Regions from separate parts of the Pseudarthrobacter sp. NIBRBAC000502771 genome, predicted to be linked through region 3. Evidence: predicted binding sites of a transcription regulator. Region 3 holds the regulator's gene; each other region holds the start of a gene.
What was found. The regulator LexA, encoded in region 3, represses DNA repair genes until DNA is damaged. The targets are predictions, from matches to a motif close to TCGAACANNTGTTCGA.
Positions count from the first base shown of each region.

Region 1: the regulator LexA is predicted to act here: its motif matches at 3,097-3,112, upstream of NIBR502771_RS04350 (LexA family transcriptional regulator).
Region 2: the regulator LexA is predicted to act here: its motif matches at 2,802-2,817, upstream of NIBR502771_RS05770 (shikimate dehydrogenase).

Region 1 is NZ_CP041187.1:910,616-916,072, reverse strand. It holds gene NIBR502771_RS04365 (ABC transporter substrate-binding protein) at 1-762, opposite strand, end outside; gene NIBR502771_RS04360 (lmo0937 family membrane protein) at 1,148-1,294, shown strand; partial or broken gene NIBR502771_RS04355 (Y-family DNA polymerase) at 1,346-2,625, opposite strand; gene NIBR502771_RS04350 (LexA family transcriptional regulator) at 2,652-3,083, opposite strand; gene NIBR502771_RS04345 (HAD family hydrolase) at 3,237-4,055, shown strand; gene NIBR502771_RS04340 (hypothetical protein) at 4,178-4,441, shown strand; gene NIBR502771_RS04335 (glycerophosphodiester phosphodiesterase) at 4,483-5,319, shown strand.
Region 2 is NZ_CP041187.1:1,211,094-1,216,550, forward strand. It holds gene NIBR502771_RS05755 (ATP-dependent DNA ligase) at 1-229, shown strand, start outside; gene NIBR502771_RS05760 (MFS transporter) at 330-1,649, opposite strand; gene NIBR502771_RS05765 (IclR family transcriptional regulator) at 1,880-2,737, shown strand; gene NIBR502771_RS05770 (shikimate dehydrogenase) at 2,892-3,773, shown strand; gene NIBR502771_RS05775 (bifunctional sugar phosphate isomerase/epimerase/4-hydroxyphenylpyruvate dioxygenase family protein) at 3,773-5,457, shown strand, end outside.
Region 3 is NZ_CP041187.1:3,934,919-3,940,375, forward strand. It holds gene NIBR502771_RS18315 (histidinol-phosphate transaminase) at 1-601, opposite strand, end outside; gene NIBR502771_RS18320 (LysM peptidoglycan-binding domain-containing protein) at 663-1,013, opposite strand; gene lexA (transcriptional repressor LexA) at 1,371-2,105, shown strand; gene NIBR502771_RS18330 (ATP-dependent DNA helicase) at 2,153-4,210, opposite strand; gene hflX (GTPase HflX) at 4,203-5,457, opposite strand, start outside.

The DNA of each region.
Region 1 (5,457 bases), 1.4 Mb from region 3:
TTCATCGACCAGGACCTTCGCTCCGGCGGTCAGCACCAGCCGTGAGGCCCATGGTTCAGGCAACCACGCGCCGTCGAGCTTGCCGTCCTGGAACAGCTTCAGAGTCTGGGCGTTCTCGGTGGGGTTGATGGCCACGTCCCCGCTGCCGTCCACGTTGGTCTTGTAGCCCTGGGTGGCAAGCCACGCACGCAGGGCCACGTCCTGCGTCCCGCCGAGCTGCGGCGACGCGAGGGTCTTGCCCAACAGGTCTGCGGCAGAGGTGATTTCCGGCTTGACCACCAGCTGTGCTCCACCGGCGGCGGCGCCGGCGATGATGTTGACGGATTCGCCCTGGCTCTTCACGAAGGAGTTGATGGCCGGGTTCGGCCCGATGTAGGTGGCGTCGATGGCGCCGGCGTTCAGCGCTTCGATGGCGGCGGGTCCGGCGTTGAACACCTGGGTGCTGAGCTTGGTGCTGCCCAGTTCATCGGCGATGAATCCCTTGCTGACCCCCACCAGGGCCGGGGCGTGGGTGACATTGCCAAAGTAGCCAAGCTTCAGCTCGGCCGCCGGGTTGCCTGTGGGCGCCACGTCGGCTGCTGGTGCAGTGCTGCCGTTGTTGACGGCGGACGCGACGGCGGCACCCCCGCCGATCAGGGCCAGGGCGGCTGCGGCGATGCCGATTTTCAGGCCGAGCGGGCGTGTGGATCCCGCTGCCTGCCCGGCAACGATGCGGGTTGTACTTTGCTGGTTCTGCGAATTCTTGTCCTGCTGGTCGGCCATGGGAACTCCTCTGCTGGGGCGGATGCTGAGTCGAGATTACGAATGGCCCGGCCGTCCCACAATCAATCCCGTAGCGGGGGTTCACGGGGCGACCCGGATATGTAATACGGCGTCGCGGAGGGTCAAGAAACGTCCCGGAACGTCTTATCCGCCGCCCCTCGGATGCGAGGTGATGAGACACGTTCCCATTTCCATTTGGTATGCCGTTTCCAGTTGGCCCTTCCTGAAATATGGTGATAATCATCACGTCATATGGGCGTGAAGAACAGATGTGGCATGGGGGCCCGGAGCGAGAGGCAGGGGTGGATTCCTTACGGCCGGCTTTTGGTGCAGCGCCGGCTTGAACAATCAGCAATTCGAACGAAAAACAATGTAGGAGATTCTCATGTTGCTTTGGATCGCTATTATCATCGCCGTTCTCTGGCTTCTCGGCCTGCTCGCAAATATTGGCGGCGGCCTCATCCACATCCTTTTGGTCATCGCAGTGGTCGTCCTCATCTTCCACTTCATTCAAAACAGGTCCCGGGCCTAGCGCGCGAACAGGTTCCGCCGCCAGCCCCGGCCGGCGGCGGAAAACCGGTCCTCATGCCGCCTTGACTACGGGGAGCTCGTCCCAATGCGTGGTGTACCGGGGCGAGCGCATGCCACGCTTCATGGACCAGTCCAGGCCCGATTTGATTCCCGCATGTCCCAGCCCGATTGAGCCGCGCCCGAAGCGATGGCTCACATGTTCCAGCAGGGGTCCGATGCCGCGCTCCTCGTGCCGGTTCTCGAACGGCTCCAGCGGTGGCTGGTTGCCGGTGGGCCGAAGGTCGGTGAGCATCAGGCCCGCCTTGGCGTACTTCAGCCCTTCCCTGATGTTTGGCAGCAGTGCGTGCGCCGCCCGGGTGAGCAGGAGCGGGTCCGCGGTGGGCATGGGCAGCGGGACGCACACCGACGGATAGGCCTGCTCGTTGTCCCGGAAGGGCGAGGTGGCAGCGAAGGCCGTCAGGACCTTTGCCTGCAGGCCGTGCTTGGACAGCCTGGCGCTGGCCTGCTGCCCGTAACGCTGAACACCTCCCGTAGCCCGGCGGCTGTTGTTACCGGAGTGGCGAAGGAGCGGGAGAAAATCAGCTGGTCCCGGCCGATGCGCTCTTCCTCCATGGGGATGCAGGGTGTGCCCCGCAGTTCCAGGACGGTGCGCATCAGCACCACCGAGAACTTGTCCCTGATCATGACCGGATCCGCACTGACAAGGTCCTGGACCGTGAAGATTCCCAGCACGTTGAGCCGTCTGGTCAACCGGCCGGCAATGCCCCAGATCTCGTCCACAGGCAACCGGGTCATCAGGAGTTCCCGGACGTCAGCCGGTACCGCCGCCCAGAGGCAGACGCCCCCGAAAGCGGGATTGTTCTTGGCCCATTTGTTGCAGAGCTTGGCCAGGGTCTTGGTGGGGGCGATGCCCACGCAGACCGGCACCCCGACATGCCGCCGCACCGCTTCTTTCATCCGGCGGCCCAGGACCAGGAGGTCGTCTGGGCCGCCCTTCACGCCCAGGAAGGCCTCGTCGATGCTGTATACCTCCAACCATGCCGAATACCTGCCCAGCAGTTCCATGACCCGTGAGCTGATGTCCCCGTACAGCTCGTAATTGCTGGACTTGGCCACCAGGCCCCACTCCTTGGCCCTCGGTGCGAGCTTGAACCACGGTTCGCCGGTGGCGATGTTAAGGGCCTTCGCCTCGGGGGAGCGTGTCACCGCACAGCCGTCGTTGTTGGACAGCACCACCAGGGGTCGGCCTTCCAGCGAGGGGTCGAAGGCGCGCTCGGCGGAGGCGTAGAAGCAGTTGACGTCCACGTGCGCGATCTGCGGCATCTGCCGCATGGGGACTGGCTTAGGCACCGCTCCCCCTAGACATGATGCAGGCACCTGGTGGCAACGCCCCAGATGGTGAGCTCGGACAGTGCGGGTACGCGGATGTCCGGGTACTTTGGGTTCTCCGCCTGCAGCACCACGCCGGTGCCGGTGATGCGCAGGCGTTTGACCGTCAGTTCCCCGTCCAGCACCGCGATCACCACGGACCCGTCCTTGGGTTCAAGAGCGCGGTTGACGATCAGCTCGTCGCCATCGCTGATGCCTGCTCCTTCCATGGAATCCCCGGTCACGCGGACCACGAAGGTGCTGGTGATGTCCTTGATCAGGTGGGCATTCAGGTCGATCCGCCCGTCGAAATAGTCCTGGGCGGGCGACGGAAAACCGGCTGCGACCGCCACTGGCGAGATCAGCACCGAGAACAACGAGGCACCCGCATCTACCACGCGGGGACCGACAATAACGCCCACAACACACCTTTATTCGAAAATATGTTCGATAGTTCCAGTGTAGCCCCGGCGACTGACATCGGGCACCCGGCGGAGTCGTCTGAACCAGGGGGCGCACCAGCCTGGGGGCCGCCGGCCGGACGACGCCGGCCAATCCCCACGTAGACTTGCAGGATGCGGTTGGTTGCAAGCGATATTGACGGAACGATCCTCGGACACGACGGAAAGATCAGCGACCGCACCGTCCGGGCCTTCCACGCCTGCCGTGACGCCGGCGTCGAACTGGTGTTTGTCACCGGCCGCCCGCCCCGCTGGCTGCACCCGCTCGAAGAGCAGCTGGGCCACACCGGCCGCGTGATCTGCTCCAACGGTGCCGTGGTCTGGGACCTTGAGGCGGACCGCCTGGTCTCCGCGCGCACCCTCGCGATCGACACCGTCATGGAAGCCCGGCGCATCATCAAGGCGCTCCGCCCGGCCGCGCTGTTTGCCGCGGAAACACTCGCCGGCTTCCACCTGGAGCCGGGCTTCATCGAAAACGAATCCAGCGAACTCCTCGCCGAGTTCACCCCCGCCCCGCTGCGGGACACACTCACCGACAAGGACGCCGTGGTCAAATTCCTCGCCATCGTCCGCGAAGGCACCCCGGACGACTTCCTCGCCGAGGTGGCGCCCGCCGTCGGACACCTGGCCGCCACCACCCACTCCTCACCGGGCGTTGCCATGCTGGAACTGTCCCTGCCGGGCGTTAACAAGGCCGTCACCCTTGCTGAATACGCCGCCGCACTGGGCATCGGCGCCGCCGACGTCGTGGCCTTCGGCGACATGCCCAACGACATTGAGATGCTCCGCTGGGCCGGCCACGGCTACGCGATGGCCAGCGGCCATCCGGAGGCCATCCGCGCGGCGGGGCAGCAGGCGCCGCATTTTGACGACGACGGCGTGGCCCAGGTCCTGGAGGCGCGGCTCGCCGCCCTGGGGGTCCAGTTTTCCTGACCCGCGGTGCGGGCCCCGCACCCCCAACTTCACAGCTCGCGCTCACCTGGCGTTTACCTTCCCGCCGTAGCGTGAAGCGTGGAGAGCAGGCACCCTCCCGCCGGCTCGATAAGGGGGCAACCATGGCAAGAAACGTCAGTCAGCACGCAGCCGACGCGCCGCTGCGCAAAGCAACGCCCGCTCCGCACTGGAAGCAGCTGCGCCAGGGGGACCGGGTCCGGGTCCAGTTCGCGCCCGGGTTTGAGGCGGGTGGCGTGGTGGACACCATCACGGCGGACCACACCGCGGTCTGGGTCCACCTGGACGCCGGCCGCGGGCGGACCCTGCTGCACTGCGGCGATGGCGTGGACATCGTTCCCTGCGGCGAGACGGACTGCCTGGACTGACGGCGGGTTCCACCCGTGAACGCTGGAGGTAGGCTCGCAGTGTGAGCCTGCCTTTCTTTGAGCACCCTGACGACGCCGGGCGGCAGCTTCCCATCGGGATGGCACACCGGGGATTCTCGGCTGAGGGCCTGGAAAACTCGATGGCCGCGTTCCGCGCCGGCGTCGAACTCGGTTTCCGGTACCTCGAAACGGACGTGCACACCACCGCGGACGGCGTGCTGCTGCTGTTCCATGATGAAACCCTGGACCGCGTCACCGACGGCAAGGGCAGGGTGGCTGAACTCCCCGCTGCGGACGTGGCCAAGGCCCGGATCAACGGCCGGGAACCCATCCCCACATTCGAGGAACTGGTTTCCCAGCTTCCTGACGCGCGGCTGAACCTGGACGTGAAGGACTGGAGTTCAGTCCGGAGCACTGCTGCCGCGATCGAGCGGCACCAGGTACACCACCGCGTGCTGGTCACAAGTTTCTCGGACCGGCGGAGGCGGGCGGTACTCAAGCTGCTCAGCCAGCCGGTGGCCTCCTCCGCCGGGGTGGCCTCGAATGCCTTGTTCACACTGCTGGGTCCCATACTTCCCCGGCCGGTATTCAACCGGCTGATGCGCAGGGTCCTCCGGGACGTGCACGCCTTGCAGGTGCCCGTCCGCTACGGGCGGGTTCCCGTTGTCACCCCGGGCTTCATCCGGCGCGCGCATGACCTGGACCTGGTGGTGCACGTGTGGACCATCAACGATGCGGGCGAAATGCACCGCCTTCTCCAGCTGGGCGTGGACGGCATTGTGACGGACCGGGCGGACCTGCTCCGCGACGTGCTGCGCGCCCGCGGCCAGTGGCCCACCGGGCCCGGGGATGATGGGCCGCCGGCGTCCGCCGGCTAGGCCCGGTCCTGTTCGGTGGGTGCCTTGTGCTGCCCGGCCTCAATCGCATTTGCGGCGTTCCGGCCCTAGTCCTCCAGAATTGTCAGCATGCTTACAATTAGTCCAGTGCTGGGGAAACGAACCGCAGCCGGAGAGGAA
Region 2 (5,457 bases), 1.7 Mb from region 3:
GAACGCGGAGGGCAGCCGCTGGAGCGCCGGGAAGGACCTGTCCTTCGTGCCCCTGAAGCCCGAGCTGGTGGTGGAGGTCCGCTACGACCACATGGAAGGCGAGAGGTTCCGGCACACGGCCCAGTTCAACCGCTGGCGGCCGGACCGGGACCCGGAATCCTGCACCTACGCGCAGCTGGAGGAGCCGGTGAACTTCGACCTCGCCTCGGTGCTGGCGACCGGCCGATAGCCCCAGGCCGGCCCAGTTTTCATGGGGGAGAGCCCGCCATTTGGGGGAATGGCGGGCTCTCCGGCCTGGAAACCGGGCCAGTCTGTAAGCGGCGGACGGCCTACTTCAGGCCGAGCAGCCTGGTGGGCGTCCGGAAGGACTCCCGGGCCGTCAGGGCGGACACTGCTGCAACGGCGCAGATGATGGCGGTGAAGATGCTGATCTGCACCCAGCCGCCGGGCTTGATGCCACCCATGGCCGCAACGATTGCCGGGGCGAACCCTGCCATCAGGAAGCCGAGCTGCGTGCCGATGGCCAGGCCGGAGAAGCGGACCTTGGTGCTGAACATCTCGGCGTAGAAGGAGGGCCAGACGGCGTTGGCTGCCGCGTAGCCTCCGGAGAAGTAGCCAATGGCGGCCAGGAACATCAGGGGGATGCTGCCGGACTCCAGGCTGAGCAGGAACACCGGGGTGAGGATTGCACTGGCCACGGCGCCGTAGATGAAGACGGGCTTGCGGCCGATCTTGTCCGCCAGCATCCCGAAGAGCGGCTGCGTGCCCAGGGCCACCAGGTTTGCACCCACGACGAGCCACAGGGTGGTGGTGCCGTCCACGCCGGCCACGGTCTTGGCGTAGCTGATGGCCAGGGTGCCGAACACGGTGGAGACGGCGGCGATGAACGCGCAGCAGATGACGCGGAGGACGTCGCGCCAGTGGCCCTTGAGCAGGTCGGCGACGGGCAACTTGGCGATCTGGGCGGTCTTGCGTGCTTCTTCGAAGGCGGGCGGTTCGTGCAGGGTGCGGCGGATCAGGAACGCCACCACCACCACCACGGCGCTGAGCCAGAACGGGATGCGCCAGCCGATGCCGAACTTGATCTCATCCGGCAGGGCCAGGACGGGGATGAACACCAGGGCTGCGAGGATCTGGCCGCCCTGGGTGCCGGTGAGGGTCCAGGAGGTGAAGAAGGAACGGCGGTTGTCCGGCGCGTGCTCGAGGGTCATGGAGGAGGCGCCGGCTTGCTCGCCTGCGGCCGAGAGGCCCTGGCAGAGGCGGGCGAGCACCAGCAGGACGGGAGCCCACCAGCCGACGGTCTTGAAGTCCGGCAGGCAGCCGATCACGAAGGTGGAGGCACCCATCAGCAACAGCGTAAACATCAGCACCTTGCGGCGGCCCACGCGGTCGCCGAAGTGGCCCAGGATGATGGCGCCCACCGGCCGGGCCACGTAGGCGAAGCCGAACGTGGCAAAGGACATGATGGCCGCATTGGTGTCGGCGTCGGGGAAGAAGACCTTGGGGAAGATCAGTGCGGCTGCGGAGCCGAAGATGAAGAAGTCGTAATACTCGACGGCGCTGCCGAGGAAGCTGGCGAGGGCTGCCTTCTTGGGCGTCCCGCCGGAGGTGAGGGCACCCGCCCCGGCGGACGGAAGTGTCTGGCTCATGGTGTTCCTTTGGTGTGACGACATTGTCGCGGATGGATCTGGGGGTCGCAGCCGCCGTTGCCTTGGTGCGGGCGGCGATGCGGCTGGAGTCCGGTGGAAAGACCCGGCAAGGGTAGCCACATGGTGGGAGCTACTTGTGCGATACAGAAACTATGACTGTGAGGATGGTCACCTGTCAAGAAAATAATCACCATCTAGAAATAGCTCTCACATTGTGGCAATATCGAAGCATGAGTGTGAACCAAGCCACAATGAACGACGACGTTCAGCCGGACCCTGCCGCGCTGGCCGAAGAGCCCGGGGGTGGGACCAAGGTGGGGCCGAAGAAGGCGGCGGACCGGACGGACATGGTGGGCAAAGCCCTGGGACTGCTGGTGCTGCTGGGGGAGGAGCCCCGTGGCGCAAGTGCCGCCGACATATCCCGCCGGGCGGAACTGCCGTTCAGCACTACCTACCGCCTGCTCGGATCACTGGCGCGCGACGGATTCGTGGACTACGAGCCGGATGGCCGCCGCTACCACCTCGGCCTCCGGATCTTCCAGCTGGGCCAGCGTGTTTCCAACCACCACGGTTTCGCCGGCACGGCCATGCCGGTATTGCGCAGGGTGACTGCCGAAACCGGCGAAGCAACCATCCTCAGCGTCCGGGACGGCCTCCACCACCTCACCGTCAGCAAAGTGGACGGCCCGCAGATCTTCCGGGTGACCAGCGACCCCGGCCACCTGGGATCTTTGTCCACCACCGCCGTCGGGAAGGCCCTGGTGGCATTCGCCGAGGACGGGGAGCGCGAAAAGCTCCTCGCGGAGTTGCCGCTTGAGCCGCTGACCGGGAAGTCCATCACGGACCGGGAGGCGTTCAGGGCCGAGATTGCCCAGGTCCGCCGGCAGGGCTACGCCGTCATGGATGAAGAGAATGAGGCCGGCATGCGGGCGGTTGCCGTCCCGCTGCTCAACAGCCAAGGCCACGCCTTCGCGTCACTGGCAACGGCTGTTCCCGTCTTCCGGCTGGACCTTGAGGACCTGATCGCCCATGTTCCCCTGCTGCAGGAGGCCGCCGCCGAGCTTGCGGCCCGGCTTCCGCAGCGATAGCGGGCCCAGCGCCCCAACAACTTTTCGCCCCTATTTGTTCGTATAAAGAACATAAGTGCGATAAGTGAACATCTGTTGTACTGTAATCCCTATCACCCCGCAGCGCGGCCCGAGGTCCGCGCCTGCCCGGTGCCGTATCAAAGGAGCTGCACGCATGAGCATTCGAACTGAGTCCTACCTGGTGGGACTGGTTGGTGACGGCGTCACGCCATCGCTCACGCCACCCATGCACGAACGGGAAGGTGACGTGCAGGGCCTGCGCTACCTGTACCGGCCCATCGACCTGCTCGAACTGGGGTTGACCGGGGAAGCGGTGGGAGCCATCCTGCAGAGCGCCCGCACCCTGGGTTTCAACGGACTGAACATCACCCACCCCTGCAAGCAGCTGGTACTCCAGCACCTGGACGAGGTCAGCCCGGACGCCCGCCGGCTCGGCGCCGTGAACACCGTGGTCATCCGGGACGGCCGCTTCATCGGCCACAACACGGACTTTTCCGGCTTCGCCGCCGCCCTGGCATCCGGCCTGCCCGGCGCGCGGCTGGACCGCGTGGTGCAGCTCGGCGCAGGAGGTGCCGGCTCCGCCGTCGCGTACGCCCTGCTCAGCGCAGGCGTTAAAACCCTGGACCTGGTGGACATGGATCCCCAGCGCGCCGCAGCGCGCGCCGCCGAACTGGCAGGATTCTTCCCGGACAGCACCGTGGCGGCACGCACGACGACGGAGCTGCCGCAGCTGATGCCGCTGGCCGACGGCCTGGTGCACTGCACACCCGTTGGCATGGCAGCCCACCCCGGCGTCCCGCTGGACCTGGACCTGCTCGAGCCCCGGCACTGGGTGGCCGACATTGTCTACCGCCCCATCGACACGGAACTGGTCCGCGGCGCCCGCGCCAAGGGCTGCGAGGTCCTGGACGGCGGCCGCATGGCGGTGGGCCAGGCCGCCGACGCGTTCCGGATCTTCACCGGGCTGGACGCTGACCCGGAGCGCATGCGCTCGCACTTCCTGGACCTTGTAGCCGCCGAGGAGGTGGCCGCCTGATGCGCACCGGTATCGCCACCGTCTGCCTTTCCGGCACCTTGAAGGAAAAGATGCAGGCCTGCGCCATCGCGGGCTTCGACGGCATCGAGATCTTCGAACAGGACCTTGTCACTTCGCCGCTCAGCCCGGAAGACGTCCGGAAAATGGCTGCAGACCTGGGGCTTGGCCTGGACCTTTACCAGCCTTTCCGGGATTTCGACGGCGTCACCCCGGACCTGCTCAAAGCCAACCTCCGGCGCGCCGAGGCCAAGTTCAAACTCATGGCACGCCTGGGCATGGACACCATCCTGGTGTGCTCGAACGTTGCCACCGCCACCATCGACGACGATGCCGTCCGCGCCGAACAACTGGCACAGCTCGCCAACCTGGCCGGGGACCACGGCGTCAAGGTGGCCTACGAGGCCCTGGCGTGGGGCAAGTACGTCAACGACTACGAGCACGCCTACCGCCTGGTGGAGATGGTGGACCATCCCAACCTGGGCACCTGCCTGGATTCCTTCCACATCCTCTCCCGCGACTGGGACACCGCCCCCATCGAGGACATCAACGCGGACAAGATCTTCTTTGTCCAGGTGGCGGACGCCCCCAAGCTCTCCATGGACGTGCTGTCCTGGAGCCGCCACTACCGGGTGTTCCCGGGGGAAGGACAGTTCGAGCTGGCCAAGTTCATGGGCCACGTGGTCCGCGCGGGCTACACCGGGCCGGTTTCGCTCGAGGTCTTCAACGACGTCTTCCGCCAGTCGGACGTGGAACGCACCGCGGTGGATGCGATGCGTTCACTGATCTGGCTGGAGGAGCAAAGCGCCAAATGGCTCGCCGGCAATGAAGCCACGCCCGGCAACCCAGCCGCGCTCCGCCGTCGTTATCCCATGGAACTGGCCACGCTGCCCAAGGTGAACGAACCCGCCGGCTTCAACTTCGCCGAGGTCAAGGCGGACGACACCGCCCAGCTGGAGAAGCTCCTGGGCCAGCTCGGTTTCCAGTTCGAAGGCCGCCACCGGACCAAGGACGTGCAGCTGTGGACCATGGGCCAGGCACGCGTGATCATCAACGAACAGGCAGCGCAGCACGCGGAGCCCGCCATCGCCGCGCTGGGATTCGACGTCGATTCACCCGTGATTGCCTCCGCCCGCGCCCAGCAGCTCAAGGCCCCTGTGGTGGCCCGCAAGGTCCAGGCGGACGAGGAAGTGTTCCAGGGCATTGCCGCCCCGGACTCCACCGAAATCTTCCTCTGCCAGGGCAGCCCGGACGGCACCGCGGCCTGGACCCACGAATTCGGCGAAGGGCTCGAACACCCCTCACCGGGAGCCCGGGCCGTGATTGACCACGTCAACCTGGCCCAGCCGTGGCAGCACTTCGATGAAGCTGTCCTCTTCTACACCAGCGCCCTGGCCCTGGAGCCGCAGCCCTTCGCGGAGGTTCCCAGCCCCAGCGGCCTGGTGCGCTCGCAGGTAATGCAGACTTCCGACGGCGCGGTGCGGCTGGTCCTGAACCTCGCCCCGATCCAGCAGACCAGGAACGAGGCCCGCAAGACCTACCAGGAACACATCGCCTTCGCCGTGGAGGACCTGGTGGCCACCGCCCGGGCCGCCCGGGAGCGCGGCCTTGAATTCCTGCAGATCCCGGCCAACTACTACGAGGACCTGGACGCCCGGTTCGACCTGGAACCCGGATTCCTGGCCAC
Region 3 (5,457 bases):
ACGCCTCGTCGACGATCACGATGGCCTGGCTGTCCGCGCCGGCGTCATAGACGGCTTCCACGACGTCCAGCCCAAGCCCGGTCCCGGTGGGATTGTTGGGCGAGCAGAGGAACACGATGTTGGGCTGGATTTCCTTAACCTGGCGGGCCGCGGACTCTGCGCTGAGGTCATAGCCTTCCGCGCGTTCCCCGGTGATGTACTGCGTGTCCGTTCCGCTGGCCAGCAACGGGTACATGGAGTACGTCGGCGGGAAGCCCAAGGCCGTGCGCCCTGGCCCGCCGAAGGCCTGGAGGATCTGTTGCAGGACCTCATTGGAGCCATTGGCTGCCCACAGGTTGGTTTCGTCGAGCCCATGCCCGAGATATTCCGCCAGGGCCTTCCGGAGCGCGGTGAACTCGCGGTCCGGGTAGCGGTTGAGGCCTGCGGCGGCTTCCGTAACGGCGGCGCTGATGGCGGCCCGCACATCGGCAGGAACCCCATGGGTGTTTTCGTTGACGTTCAGCAGGATGGGGACGTCCAGCTGGGGAGCCCCATAGGGAGTCAGTCCGCGAAGGTTGCTGCGGAGGGGAAGCCGGTTCAGACGTTCTAGCTGCTGGTTCACCTGAACAGTTTAGTTGCCGCGGCAACTACCGGAAAATGTGACGGTTCCCGCGGCTTCCCACTCAGTGGGTGGGAACGAACAGCTGCTGGCCTGGAAGGACGGTGCCGGCGTCAAGGTTGTTGAGCTGGACAATGTCCGCCACGACGTCGCGGGCGTCCCGGCCCGGCGCGACGGTACCGGCAATGGCCCACAACGACTGTCCGGGCTGCACCGTCACGGTAACGGTGGGTGTCACCGCGAGGTCCGCAACCGAATCCGAGGCCTTGGCCGGGGAATGGAAGAACCCGGCGAGTGACAGCAGGAGAACAGCGAGGACTACAAGCGGGACCCCAATCAGGACGATCCTCCCCCGGCGGGTGAGCCGCAGCGGTGCAGGCGATGGTGAAACCTGGTGAAGAGTTAAAGCTGACATGAACTAAGCCCTCCTGGACTTGCCGTGCTGCCCGGGTGTCCGCCCGCAACGCCCTTGCCGTTCCAAACCGCCGCCGGGCACATCTTCCGGCCGGGTATTCGAAGGAGGCATCTGCTGGTTAGAACACATATTCGAACTTTGCTGGTTAAGTTTTAGCACCTATCAACGAACATTGTCGAGACTCGCTAGAACAAATGTTTGAAAAACCACTATGGCTGGCCTAGTTTTGGAACCAAGAACAACCACTCCTGAAGTTGACCAGCAGGGTCTGACAATGACAGTGGGAGTCCTTCCACCGGCACGGCGGAAACAGCGCCCGGCGGAAGTTCCGGCGGCAAGCGAAAGGCAATGGCGAATATGGCAGCAGCAGCCGCCGGGGGCAGGACCGCCCCGCAATCCAAGAGGACCACCAAAGGGCTGACGCCCCGGCAGAAGAAGATCCTCGAGACCATCCAGCGCTCCGTTAACGAGAACGGGTATCCGCCGTCCATGCGGGAAATCGGCGACACGGTCGGCCTTGCAAGCCTGTCAAGCGTGACCCATCAGCTCTCGCAGCTGGAAAAGCTGGGCTATCTTCGGCGCGACCCCAAGCGGCCCCGTGCCATGGAAGTGTTGATGCCGCTGACGCTGGACGGCGGGGGAAAGAGTGCGGGCACGTCCCGTGCGCCCCAAGCCGCAGGGGACAGCGCCACCGTCACGGAGCTGCCTACTGCTCTGGATACGGCCATGGTTCCGCTGGTGGGCCGGATTGCCGCCGGCGGCCCCATCCTTGCCGAACAGCTCGTCGAAGATGTCATGCCGCTGCCCCGCCAGCTGGTTGGCCAGGGCGAACTTTTCATGCTGAAGGTGGCCGGCGATTCGATGGTGGATGCCGCCATTTGCGATGGTGACTGGGTGGTGGTGCGGCGCCAGGCTGACGCTGCCAACGGGGACATCGTCGCTGCACTGCTGGATGACGAGGCGACGGTCAAGACCTTCCGCCAGCGCGACGGCCACACCTGGCTGCTGCCGCAGAACACCCAGTACGAACCGATCCTGGGCGACCATGCCACCATCATGGGCAAGGTCGTCTCAGTCCTGCGTTCGCTCTAGCCTGCGCACGCCTGCCCGGCATCCGTGCAGGCGCTATCCGGCCGTTCTCAGGACGCGTCGGCGCCCAGCCTGGTGAGGGCTGCCAGCGCTTTGGCGCGGTCAGTGGTGGCCCAGAACGGCGGGAGGGCGCCGCGCAGGAATCCCGCATAGCGCTCGGTGGCCAGCCGCGAGTCCAGGACTGCCACCACTCCTTTGTCCCCGGTTGACCGGATCAGGCGGCCGGCCCCCTGGGCAAGCCGGATGGCAGCGTGGGTTGCCGAAACAGACATGAAACCGTTCCCGCCGGCCTGCGCCACGGCACGCGAACGCGCCGTCATGAGGGGGTCGTCCGGCCGCGGGAACGGGATGCGGTCAATCACTACCAGCCGGCAGGATCCACCGGGAACATCCACACCCTGCCACAGGGACATGGTTCCGAAGAGGCAGGTGTCCGGTTCGTCCGCGAATTGTTTGACCAGGGCGGTCATGGTCGACTCGCCCTGGCAGAGGACAGTCATGTTGAGCATCGGGCGGAGGGCATCGGCGGCTTCCTCGGCCGCCCGCCGCGAGGAGAACAGGCAAAGCGCTCCCCCGTTGGAGGCCTTGATGAGCGCTTCGAGTTCGGCCAGGGCTTCCGGTGAAACACCTCGGCCGGGCTTGGGCAGGTGGCCGGCAACGTAAAGGATGCCCTGTTTGGGGTAGTCGAAGGGCGAGCCAACATCCACGCCCGTCCAGCTGGGCGCTCCGTCACCGATCAGGCCCAGGCCTCCTGCGGCCGGTTCGAAGGCGGTACCGATCGCAAGGGTGGCAGAGGTCAGCACCACGGTGTGGCCGGCGAAGAGCCCCTCCCGCAGCCTCCCGGCGACGGACAGCGGCGCAATGTTGATCAGGACCGGCGCGCTGTCATCGGGCTGCGAATAGCCTTGGCCGGGATCGAAGGTGCTGGCGCGGGAGAACCACACCACTTCCCGGTTTTCCCGGGCAGCGATCAGCCGCTCGCACAGTTCCAGGATGAGCATCAGCCGGGAACGCGCCAGCTGCCGCCCGCCGTCGGCCGTGGTATTGCTGTCCCCTTTGGAATCGGACAACGCAGCCCTGCACGCTTCACGCAGCTGGTCCACGCAGTCAAGCTGTTCCTCGTTCAGTCCGTTGGGGAGAAGTCCGTTGGGCGCGCCCGCGAGGGCCATTTCCAAGTTGGCAGCTGCGGCGTTCAGGGCGTCAACGGTGATGGCGGTGTGTTTCCGTGCGCCGGAAGCGGCCGCGTGGACCATGGCCACGGACAGCTGCCCGGATACGGCTCCCGTCACACGGTCCTGCAGCTCATGCGCTTCGTCCACCACCACGACGTCGTATTCGGGCAGGACTGCCAGTCCTTCGAACGCGCTGACGGCCAGCATGGCGTGGTTGGTCACCACCACGTCAGCCTCGGCGGCATCCTGCCGGGCGAGCTCGCTGAAGCATTCAGCGGCCATCGGGCATTTCTGGGCGCCGAGGCATTCCATTGAGGTGACGGAAACCTGCCGCCATGCACGGTCCGTCACTCCAGGCAGCAGCTCGTCACGGTCGCCGGTGGCCGTCTTCTCCGCCCATTCGCGGAGCCGCACCACTTCCTTGCCCAGCTGTGACGACGGTCCGCCCACGGAGGCGGCGAAATGCGGAACGCTGGTGTCCTCCCCCAGGGAAAACAGCTGCCCTTCCGACGGTTCCTCGGAAGGGAACCCGCCTTCAAGCTTGTGGCGGCACACATAGTTGGACCTGCCCTTGACCAGTGCAACCTTGACCGGCCGGTCCAACGCCGGCGTGATGTTCTTCAGGAGCCGGGGCAGGTCCCTGCCGACAATCTGGGTCTGGAGCGCCAGGGTCGCCGTGGAGACCAGCGCAGGCTTGTTGCTTTCCAGGGCGTGGGCGATCAGCGGTATCAGGTAGGCCAGCGATTTGCCGGTGCCGGTACCTGCCTGGACCAACAGGTGGTTGCCGGTTTCGATGGCCCTGGCCACCTGGCGGGCCATTTCGTGTTGTCCGGTGCGGCTTTGTCCGCCCATGCCGGCGACGGCGCGGTCGAGCAGTTCGATAACGAACTGCTCGCCCGCCGTCTGCGCAGCTTCGCCGGCTGCGAGGTCAGTCATTGACGACGAATTGTTCCAGTTCGGACGCGAGGCCCTCCCGGACCATCACCGCAGCCCTGGTACCGGCCTCGAGGTGGTCCAGGCTGAGGATCTCGGCGTCGGACTCATGGAGCTTGCTGATCAGGTCCCCGCGCTCGTACGGGATGAGCAGCTCCATCTTGACCGATGGCCGGGGAATGGACTCGCTGATGGCCTTCAGCAATTCCGGGATGCCTTCCCCGGTCCTGGCCGAGACCACCACGTGCCGTGGCTCGCGCTGCTTCAGCCGCTCCACCACAAAGGGGTCCGCCGCATCGGCCTTGTTCAGGACGATGATTTCAGGCACCTTGCGGGCGTCGACTTCGCTGAAGACCTTCCGGACCGCGGCGATCTGCCCTTCCGGGTCGGGGTGCGACACGTCCACCACATGCAGGATCAGGTCCGAGTCCGCCACCTCCTCGAGGGTGGAGCGGAAGGCTTCCACCAGCTGGGTGGGCAGTGAACGGACGAACCCGACGGTGTCCGCCAGCGTGTACCCCAGGCCGTCAGCGGTTTCGGCCTTGCGGACAGTGGGATCAAGGGTGGCGAAGAGGGCATTCTCCACGAGGACCCCTGCGTCGGTGAGCCGGTTGAGCAGCGAGGACTTGCCGGCGTTGGTGTAGCCGGCGATTGCCACGGAGGGCACTTCATTACGACGCCGGTTGGCCCGTTTGGTCTCCCGTGCCGGCTTCATGGCGGCGATTTCGCGCCGCAGCTTGGCCATCCGGGTACGGATCCGGCGCCGGTCGAGTTCGATCTTGGTCTCACCTGGACCACGGGAGCCCATGCCGGCGGCGGCGCCGCCCACCTGGCCGCCGGCCTGGCGGGACATCGACTCACCCCAGCCGCGCAGGCGGGGAAGCAGGTATTCCAGCTGCGCCAGCTCCACCTGCGCCTTGCCTTCGCGGCTCTTGGCGTGCTGGGCGAAGATGTCAAGGATCAGGGCTGTTCGGTCGATGACCTTGACCTTGACGATGTCTTCAAGGCCACGGCGCTGGGAAGGAGCCAGTTCGGCGTCCACCACTACGGTGTCCGCGCCGGTGGCCATGACGATGTCCTTGAGTTCCTGCGCCTTGCCGGAACCCAGGAACGTCCCGGGGTCCGGCTTGTCGCGGCGCTGCACCAGACCGTCGAGGACTTCCGAGCCCGCAGTCTCGGCCAGGGCGGCCAGCTCCCGCAGTGAGTTTTCGGCGTCGGCCAGCGTTCCCTCTGACCAAAGCCCGGCCAGG